2 regions of the Streptomyces sp. NPDC058257 genome follow, and region 2 is predicted to be linked to the other one. Evidence: riboswitches for the same ligand, from Rfam matches in the RefSeq annotation. Region 2 holds a riboswitch; the other holds the start of a gene.
What was found. A riboswitch is a leader RNA that binds a small molecule or an ion and turns the genes downstream of it on or off. The one in region 2 is predicted to bind S-adenosylmethionine.
Positions count from the first base shown of each region.

Region 1: linked by a shared signal. The riboswitch ahead of ACFVXC_RS19445 (cell envelope biogenesis protein OmpA) and the one ahead of ACFVXC_RS27125 (aminotransferase class V-fold PLP-dependent enzyme) in region 2 are both predicted to bind S-adenosylmethionine.

Region 1 is NZ_JBHVXJ010000007.1:178,118-182,679, forward strand. Features, by position in the region: gene ACFVXC_RS19435 (M13 family metallopeptidase) at 1-1,049, shown strand, start outside; partial or broken gene ACFVXC_RS19440 (beta-L-arabinofuranosidase domain-containing protein) at 1,233-1,494, shown strand; gene ACFVXC_RS19445 (cell envelope biogenesis protein OmpA) at 1,529-2,284, opposite strand; SAM riboswitch class IV at 2,609-2,753, opposite strand; SAM riboswitch class IV at 2,934-3,047, shown strand; gene ACFVXC_RS19450 (putative leader peptide) at 3,158-3,247, shown strand; gene ACFVXC_RS19455 (LLM class flavin-dependent oxidoreductase) at 3,333-4,562, shown strand, end outside.
Region 2 is NZ_JBHVXJ010000012.1:185,367-189,928, reverse strand. Features, by position in the region: gene ACFVXC_RS27140 (Lrp/AsnC family transcriptional regulator) at 1-179, shown strand, start outside; gene ACFVXC_RS27135 (small secreted hydrophilic protein) at 312-563, shown strand; gene ACFVXC_RS27130 (hypothetical protein) at 550-720, shown strand; gene ACFVXC_RS27125 (aminotransferase class V-fold PLP-dependent enzyme) at 672-2,045, opposite strand; SAM riboswitch class IV at 2,226-2,342, opposite strand; gene trpD (anthranilate phosphoribosyltransferase) at 2,439-3,503, opposite strand; gene ACFVXC_RS27115 (cytochrome bc complex cytochrome b subunit) at 3,667-4,562, opposite strand, start outside.

The DNA.
Region 1 (4,562 bases), on a different contig from region 2:
AGTTCTACGGCCGCACCCTCAACGGCACTCCGGAGCTGCGCGCCCGGTGGAAGCGGGCGGTCGCCTTCGTCGAGGGCTCCATCGGTGAGGCCGTCGGCAAGGAGTACGTGGCACGGCACTTCCCGCCGAGCTCCAAGGCGATCATGGACGACCTCGTCGGCAACCTCCTGGAGGCCTACCGCCAGTCGATCGCCCGCCTGGACTGGATGACGGACGAGACGAAGGAGCGCGCGTACGAGAAGCTCGCCACGTTCCGCCCCAAGATCGGCTACCCGGACACCTTCCGCGACTACTCGGCTCTTGAGGTCTCCGGCGACGACCTGCTCGGCAACGCGCACGCGGCGGACGCCTTCGAGTCCGACCGGCAGCTCGCCAAGATCGGCGCGCCGGTCGACCGTGACGAGTGGTTCATGCTGCCGCAGACGGTCAACGCCTACTACAACCCGGGCACGAACGAGATCTGCTTCCCCGCCGGCATCCTGCAGAAGCCGTTCTTCTCGCCCGACGCCGACCCGGCCGAGAACTACGGCGGCATCGGCTCGGTCATCGGCCACGAGATCGGCCACGGCTTCGACGACCAGGGCGCTCAGTACGACGGCGCGGGCAACCTCAACGACTGGTGGACCGCGGACGACAAGACCGCGTTCGAGGCCAAGTCGAAGGCACTGGTGAAGCAGTACGACGCCTTCTCGCCGCGCAACCTCCCCGACGAGTTCGTCAACGGCTCGCTGACGGTGGGCGAGAACATCGGCGACCTGGGTGGCCTGACCATCGGGCACACGGCCTTCCGTATCGCGCTCGACGGCGTCCCGATGCCGGAGAGTGACGGTCTGACAGGATCCCAGCGGCTCTTCATGAACTGGGCCTACTGCTGGCGCACCAAGCGCCGCAAGGAGCAGGAGCAGCAGTACCTCACCATCGACCCGCACTCGCCGCCCGAGTTCCGGGCCAACATCGTGCGCAACCTCGAGGAGTTCCACGAGGCGTTCGCGACGGCGGAGGGCGACGGGCTCTGGCTGGACCGCGCGGAGCGCGTCAGGATCTGGTGAACTCCCGGCGGCCGCGGCGTTCTTGCCGCGGCCGTCGGCCTGACCCACCACCCGGCGCCGTCGGCCGATGATCGTCGAATCCCGACTGAAGAATTGACGTGCCCTTGTCACGGTCATGCTTTCTGGTCGGCGGTTCACCGCCCTGGAGTCGATGACGAGCGGTGCCCACACCAAGATGGGCGCACCCTGCAACGCATGTGGGGCATCTTCTCCAGCGGGAGTTCGGCGGCATCGTCGAGGCGATCAGCGCGTGCGCCGCGGGCGGCGACGCCCTCGACGGGCCGCACGCCAACCAGCACAACCCCATCTTCACGGGACTGCTGCGGCTCTACGACGAGACGGAGGAGCGCCCCCACCTCACCGCCGCCAAGAACTTCTGGGCATGGTCGTGCCGACCCGTATGTACGGCATCGGCGGCACAAGCACCGGCGAGTTCTGGAAGGCGCCCGGAAGGTGGTGCGCACGGTGAAAAAGGCTTCCTACACGAGGTGATAGGGGTGGTTGGCATGGAAGGCCGGGTGGTCGTGCAGGCGGCGCGCGTAGGCGCGCACGTGGGGCTGGGAGCCGGGCGACTCAGCCGCGTCCGGGGTGAGGTGGACGAGCCTCGCCCACAAGTCCACGTCCGCTGCCGTGAGTTCGTCGCCCACGAGGTAGGAGTGGGCGGCAAGACGGCAGTCGATCCTGTCCAGTGTCGCGGGGGCGAGCGGCCCGGCGAGTAGCTCGTGCCAGGTGTCGATCCGTGCTGCCAAGGCCGGTCGGCGCAGGACGGGCAGCGGGCCGCTGCCGTGTGCGGCAAGGCGGCACGCCAAGTCGCGCAGGATGTCCGGGGTGTGGTTGCTGACGACGTGACCGCTCCACCGGTCGCACAGGGCGGGAACGGTCAGCGGCCCTTCGAAGCGGTGCTCGGTGGCCTCGTAATAGCGGTGCAGCGAGTCGAGCGCGGCGGCGGTGTGCGGTGCCAGGAGGGTGGTGGTGACCGATTCCCTGAGGCCGAGCAGGTCGAGGGTGATCGAGACGCGCAAGGAGTCCGGACATTCTGCCGAGAGATACAGGTGGTAGCGGTGGGGCGCCGGGTAGAAGCCGCCCGCCACGTCGTCGCCGATGCGGCTGCGGATCGGCGCGAAAGAGGCGGCGCGTGGGCCGGTGTCGCGCGGAGCGCATGAATCCGCGTAGGAAGTCAGGTGGGAAGCAGGGCGGGAGACGGTACGGGAACGGTGCGACGTGATCTCGGGCATGGCTCTCCAAGGAGGGCAGGGGCGCCGACCGGCGGCACGCACGGGGCCGGTGACACAGCGGGGAAGAGGAGGGATCCGTGGCCACAGCGGGCCGCAGTGATGAGGCTTCCTGTCCGGAGGCGTCGCTGGTGTGGGAACGCCGCGCGGACATCAGACAGCTGGCACCGAGGCGCTGCACACGCGCAGCAGGTCGATGTGCAGACGTCTGGTCAGGACGCGAGGGCGGGGCCGGGGCGCGGACAGGAGAGGCCGCTGGATGCTGTTCCCCTCACCGACCGCCCTGGACATGTCCACCAGCCCTGCCGTCGAGGCCCGTTGTACCCGGGGCCGCGCTTGCCCCGCCGCCACGGCGGGACCCGGTCGTCACCCGGGGCACCCCGTCGCGGAGGAAGGGTTGCCCGCCAGCGGGCCGGGGCCGATGACCCGCTCGGGCAGGAACGCTGCCGGGCGGGCGCTGACAATCGTGACCGTCCCCGGAAGTTTGAGTCCGGGGGCCCGGCTCCGTCAAGAAGGCCCGCACCAGGAACAGACGGAGTGGTCCGGTGGTTGACTTGACGGAGACAGGCGACGAGGCACGTACGACGATGTGAGAACGCCCATGATCCACGGGCATTGCGCACCGCTACGACCTCACGTAACGTCCCGAGCAGGTTACGAGTGTCAGCGTCAAGCCCTGGCTTGCTGACCGGCAACCCTCCCACGCGGCGGGGTGCTCCAGGTGAGGACCAGGCGGGGCCCGTCCAGGGTTCCGCAAGCGCGAGACCGGCGAGGCCCCAGGCCCGCCGAGTCGGAAGGGCGGAGGTGACGGACGTGCCACCTGTGTCAGCTGTACCGCCCCTGTCGCCCATGCCGCTCCCGCCCGCCCCGCGCGTCATGGTGATCGCCCCGAGCCGCCAGGTGCATCTCTACTCCCGGCCGCACATCGATCTGCAGCGTGTCGCCGGCGCGCTCTGTCGTTCCTGACCCGTCACCCCGCCGCCGCACCCTCGGATCCGAGGGGCCGGTGTTCTCGTACGGTCGTACGGTCGATCAGGAAGGCACACCTTTCGTGTCGTCATCACCTTCGCTGCCCCATTCATCTCATTCCTCCGCTTCTTCCGCCGACTCCGCCACTTCGCTGCACCTCGCCGTCGCGCTCGACGGCGCGGGCTGGCACCCGGCCGCTTGGCGCGAACCGGTGGCCCGCCCGGGCGAGTTGCTCACCGCCCGATACTGGGCCGATCTGGTCACCGAGGCCGAACACGGCCTGCTCGACTTCGTGACGATCGAGGATGGGCTCGGCCTCCAGTCATCCCACTTCACCGAGCCCGACGGACGCACGGATCAGGTACGCGGGCAGCTCGACGCCGTGCTCATCGCCGCCCGTGTCGCCCCGCTGACCAGCCACATCGGACTCGTGCCGACGGTGGTGGCCACGCACACGGAGCCCTTCCACATATCCAAGGCGATCGCCACGCTCGACTACGTCAGCGCGGGCCGCGCGGGCGTACGGGTGCAGGTGTCAGCACGCCGTAACGAGGCCGCGCACTTCGGGCGCCGCACGCTTCCCGCCCTTGAGGCCGTCGAGGACCTCGGCAGGCCGGACGTACGGGAACTGACCCTCGACCTCTTCGACGAGGTGGCCGACTACGTCGAAGCCGTGCGTCGGCTCTGGGACAGCTGGGAGGACGACGCGGAGATCAGGGACGTCGCCACCGGCCGCTTCGTCGACCGCGACAAACTGCACTACATCGACTTCGAGGGCAAGCACTTCAGCGTCAAGGGCCCCTCGATCACCCCACGGCCACCACAGGGCCGTCCCGTCGTCAGCGCGCTCGCCCACGAGACCCCGACCGAGGCCCCGTTCCGGCTCCTCGGCCGCTCCGCCGACATCGGATACGTCACCCCGCGCGACGCCGGGCACGCACGCGACATCGTCACGGCGGTCCGCGGCGAACAGGACACCGCCGGGCGGGCCGACGAGCCCCTCCACCTCTTCGGCGACCTGGTGGTGTTCCTCGACGACGATCCGGCCGCCGCCGCGGACCGCCGGGAGCGTCTGGACGCCCTCGCAGGGCACCCGTACACCAGCGACGCCCGTGTGTTCACCGGCACGCCCTACCAACTCGCCGACCTGCTCCTGGAGTTGAGCCGGTCCGGACTCACCGGCTTCCGGCTGCGCCCCGCCGTCGCCGGCCACGACCTCCCGGCGATCACCCGGGGCCTGGTGCCGGAACTCCAGCGCCGCGGCGCCTTCAGGCGCGCGTACGAAGCCGACACCCTGCGCGGTCTCCTCGGC
Region 2 (4,562 bases):
CCGGCACGTACGACCTGATCGCCATGGTGCGTGTCGCGCACCACGACGACCTGGCCGACGTCATCCCCGGCAAGATCAGCAAGATCCCGGGTGTGGAGGGCACGGACACACATGTCGCGTTCCGCACGTACTCGCAGCACGACCTCGAAGCGGCGTTCGCCATCGGCCTCGACTCCTGAGCCTCGCCCGGCACTTGTCGCCGGGCGCCAGATGAGGGTTTCTTCATCCGCCGCTCATACTGCTGACGCACCGCGCCCCGCACGCTCGCTGTCAGGGTCTTCTCCCACCGCACGGCTGCCCTGGCCGCCGTCGTGGCGATACCCCTCGGCATCGCCGCCACCAGCTACGCCCTGACCGACAGCCCCGAGCCGCCCAACGTGCCGCCCAAGGTGGAGCTGGAGAGCGGTTCGCCCTTCACGAAACCCTCATCGCCCCGGCCGACGCCGAGCGACGAGACGGTGTCGCCGCCCCCGGTCAGCGAGAACCCCTCGGACGACGACGGCAGCGACAACGATGACGACCGGGGCGACAACGACGACGACGGCCCCGGTGACGACGGCTGAGTCGGCGCGCCGCTGGGTCTCCGCCCGCGTCCGCATCCTGCTGTGGCTCCTCTTCGTGATGGCCGTCGCGCTCGCCGCGGTGGCCGCCGCCAAGGGACGGACCAAGGCTCAGGCGGCCGTGGTGTCCGGCACGCAGCGGCCTTCCTCCGTGCGGTAGTTCCAGCGCGCGCCGTCCGCCACCAGCTCCTTCACGGCGCGCACGAAACGCTCCACGTGCTCGTCGGGGGTGCCCGCGCCGAAGCTCACACGGATCGCGTTCAGCGACTTCTCGCCGGGCGCGGCCTCGGGGGCACCGCACTCGCCCTGGGTCTGCGGGTCGCTGCCGAGCAGGGTGCGCACCAGCGGGTGGGCGCAGAAGAGGCCGTCGCGTACGCCGATTCCGTACTCGGCGGAGAGCGCGGCGGCGAAGTGCGAGCTGTTCCAGCCCTCGACGACGAAGGAGATGACGCCGACGCGCGGCGCGTCGTCGCCGAAGAGCGAGAGCACCTTCACTGCGGGCACATCGGCGAGGCCCTCCCGCACCTTCGCGATGAGGTGGCGCTCGCGGGCGACGAGCTCGTCGAAGCCCGCCTCGGTCAGCGCCTTGCAGGCGGCGGCGATCGAGTACACGCCGATGACGTTCGGCGAACCGGCCTCGTGCCGCGCGGCGGTGTCGTGCCACTCCACGTCCACACCGCCGTCCGTACGCCGCGCGACCTTGCGCGAGGCGCCGCCGCCCGCGAGGTAGGGCTCGGCCGCCCGCAGCCAGTCGGAGCGGCCCGCGAGGACGCCCGAGCCGAAGGGCGCGTACAGCTTGTGACCGGAGAAGGCGACCCAGTCGACGTCGAGGTCGTCGATGGAGACGGGGTGGTGCGGCGCGAGCTGCGCGGCGTCCAGGACGATGCGGGCGCCGTGCGCGTGGGCGGCGGCGGCGAGCTCCTTGACCGGCCACAGCTCACCGGTGACGTTCGAGGCGCCGGTCACGCAGACCAGGGCGGGCCCGTAGGGATCGCGGTCGGCGAGGGCGCGCTCCAGGGTCTCGACGGCCTGCTCGGAGGTGCGCGGGGCGTTCAGGTACGTCACGCGGGCGTCGCGCCACGGAAGGAGCGAGGCGTGGTGCTCGGTCTCGAAGACGAAGACCTGGCAGTTCGCGGGCAGGGCGGCGGCGAGCAGGTTCAGCGAGTCGGTGGTCGAGCGCGTGAAGACGACCTGGTCGTCCTCGCGGCAGCCGAGGAACTCGGCGACGGTGACGCGGCTGTTCTCGAAGAGGTCGGTGGAGAGCTGCGAGAGGTACCCGGCGCCCCGGTGCACGCTGCCGTAGTACGGCGCGTACGCGGCCACGTCGTCCCACACGCGCTGCAGGGCCGGGGCGCTCGCCGCGTAGTCGAGCGCCGCGTAGGTCACTTCGCCGCCGGTGACGAGCGGCACGGTGACGTCACGGCCGAGGACGGGCAGCGGCTCGGCACAGACGGATCGGTCGGCGACAGCGGTGGGGACAGACATGGCGAACTCCCGTGGGAAGGCAGGCGAGTTCACTGCGAGGACGCACGTAGGGCGCCGCAGTGATGAAAGAAAAGGGGGTGCGGAAAAGGGGCCGGAAAGCCCTATCGCATTCGCTTGCTCACGAGACTGCTCCCTTGAGGACCAGGACCCCAGGGATACGACACTCATCGAGTGCGCAGGGGTCCGCGCTTGCCATACGCCTTGCTGCGTACGGCCTGGTCTTCACCCGGGGCACCCCGCCACGGACGGAGGGTTGCCGGACAGCGAGCCGGGGCCTAATCGCTGTCACTCATGACCTGCTCAGCATCTTGCCACACGATCTTCTCGGTGCACACCGCAGTCCGGGATCCGGACTGCGGTGTGCGCCACACTCACGCCGCACTCATGCCACGCTCACCTGTTGCTGGCCGCCACCCAGCGCTCCAGGGACCTCTTCGCGGCCCCGGAGTCGATCGACTCCGCCGCCCTGGCGATACCGGCGCCGATCTGCTCCACGAGGGTCCCCTCGCCCGGCGAGAGGGCCACCAGGGCCGCCGCCGTGTTGAGCAGCACGGCGTCCCGCACGGGGCCGCTCTCCCCGTCCAGGAGGCGCAGCGCCACCTCGGCGTTGTACGAGGCGTCAGCGCCCCGCAGCGCCTCCACGGGGACCAGGTCGATGCCGACGTCCCGCGGGTCGAACGCCTCCTCGCGCACGACGCCGTCCCGCACGACCCAGACCCGCGACGTCGCCGTGGTCGTCAGCTCGTCGAGCCCGTCGTCGCCGCGGAAGACGAGGGAGGAGTGCCCGCGCTCGGCGAATACCCCGGCCACGATGGGCGCCATCCGCGCGTCGGCGACCCCGACCGCCTGGGCCCGTACCTTGGCCGGATTGGTGAGCGGGCCCAGGGCGTTGAAGACGGTCCTGATCCCCAGCTGGCTGCGCGCCGCACCGGCGTGTCGCAGCGCCGGGTGGAACTTCACGGCGAAGCAGAAGGTGATCCCGGCTTCCTCGGCCACCTCGACGACCCGCTTCAGCGGCAGCTCCAGATTCACCCCGAGCTTCTCCAGGACGTCGGAGGCGCCCGAGGCACTGGAGGCGGCGCGGTTGCCGTGCTTGACGACCTTCGCACCCGCGCCGGCGGCCACGATCGCGGACATCGTGGAGATATTGACGGTCTTGGCCCCGTCGCCGCCGGTGCCGACGATGTCGACCGTCTGGCCCGGCACCTCGATCACATTGGCGTGTTCGTACATCGTGCGTACGAGGCCGGAGATCTCCTCCACGGTCTCGCCCTTGGCCCGCAGCGCGACCACGAAGCCCGCGATCTGCGCGTCGGAGGCCTCACCGCGCATGATGCGGTCCATGGCCCACGCCGTGTCATCGGTGCTCTGGTCGCGTCCCTCAAGAAGACCGTTCAGCACACCGGGCCAGGAACGGGCCGCCGCGGTGTTGCCTCCTGCGGGGGTCACAGCGCTCATCTGCCGCTCCTGGGTTCGTATAGGCGTAGGACAGGAACACCTTATCCAGCCCTGGGGACGGCAAAGAGCCCCGTCCATGCACTGGATGCATGGGACGGGGCTCTCGCCGTGGCGACCTTGTGGTCAGTACCTCAGTACCTCAGTACCTCAGAGCGTCAGGGGATCAGTGGTGGCCGTGGCCGCTCGTGATCTCCTTGTACTCCTCGGTGGTGGGCTTGGGGATCTGGTTGTCCTCCCCGTAGTAGCCCTTGGAGAGCTTGGCCCTGAGCTTCTGCGGCCCGCTCACCTTGCGCTCGACACCGTTCTCGTCGACCCCGGGGCCGATCTCGACCGGCGCGTACTGCTCGTGCGCGGTGAGCGTGTGCAGCTGCTCCTGGTCGAGCGGCTCGTGGACCTCGATGAACTCACCGTGCGGCAGGCGCTTGATGATGCCCGACTCGCGGCCGTGCAGGACCTTGTCCTTGTCGCGCCGCTGCAGACCCAGGCAGATCCGCTTGGTGGCGATGAAGGCGAGGACCGGTGCCACGAAGAAGGCGATGCGCACGAACCAGGTGATCGAGTTGATCGACAGGTGGAAGTGCGTGGCCCAGAGGTCGTTTCCACCACCGACGAGCAGCACGAAGTACCAGGTGATCCATGCGACACCGAAGGCCGTACGGGTCGGAACGTTGCGCGGGCGGTCCAGGATGTGGTGCTCGCGCTTGTCCCCGGTGACCCAGGACTCGATGAACGGATAGACCGCGATCGCGACCAGGACCAGCGGGAAGATGATCAGCGGGATGAACACACCCAGGACGAGCGTGTGACCCCAGGCGTTGATCTCCCAGCCCGGCATGACACGGATCAGACCCTCGGAGAAGCCCATGTACCAGTCGGGCTGGGCTCCGGTGGAGACCTGGTCCGGCCGGTAGGGGCCGATCCCCCAGATCGGGTTGATCGTGGCGATCGCCGAGACGGCGACGATGACACCGAAGACCAGGAAGAAGAAGCCTCCGGCCTTCGCCATGTAGACGGGCAGCAGCGGCATGCCGACGACGTTCTTGTTCGTCTTGCCGGGAC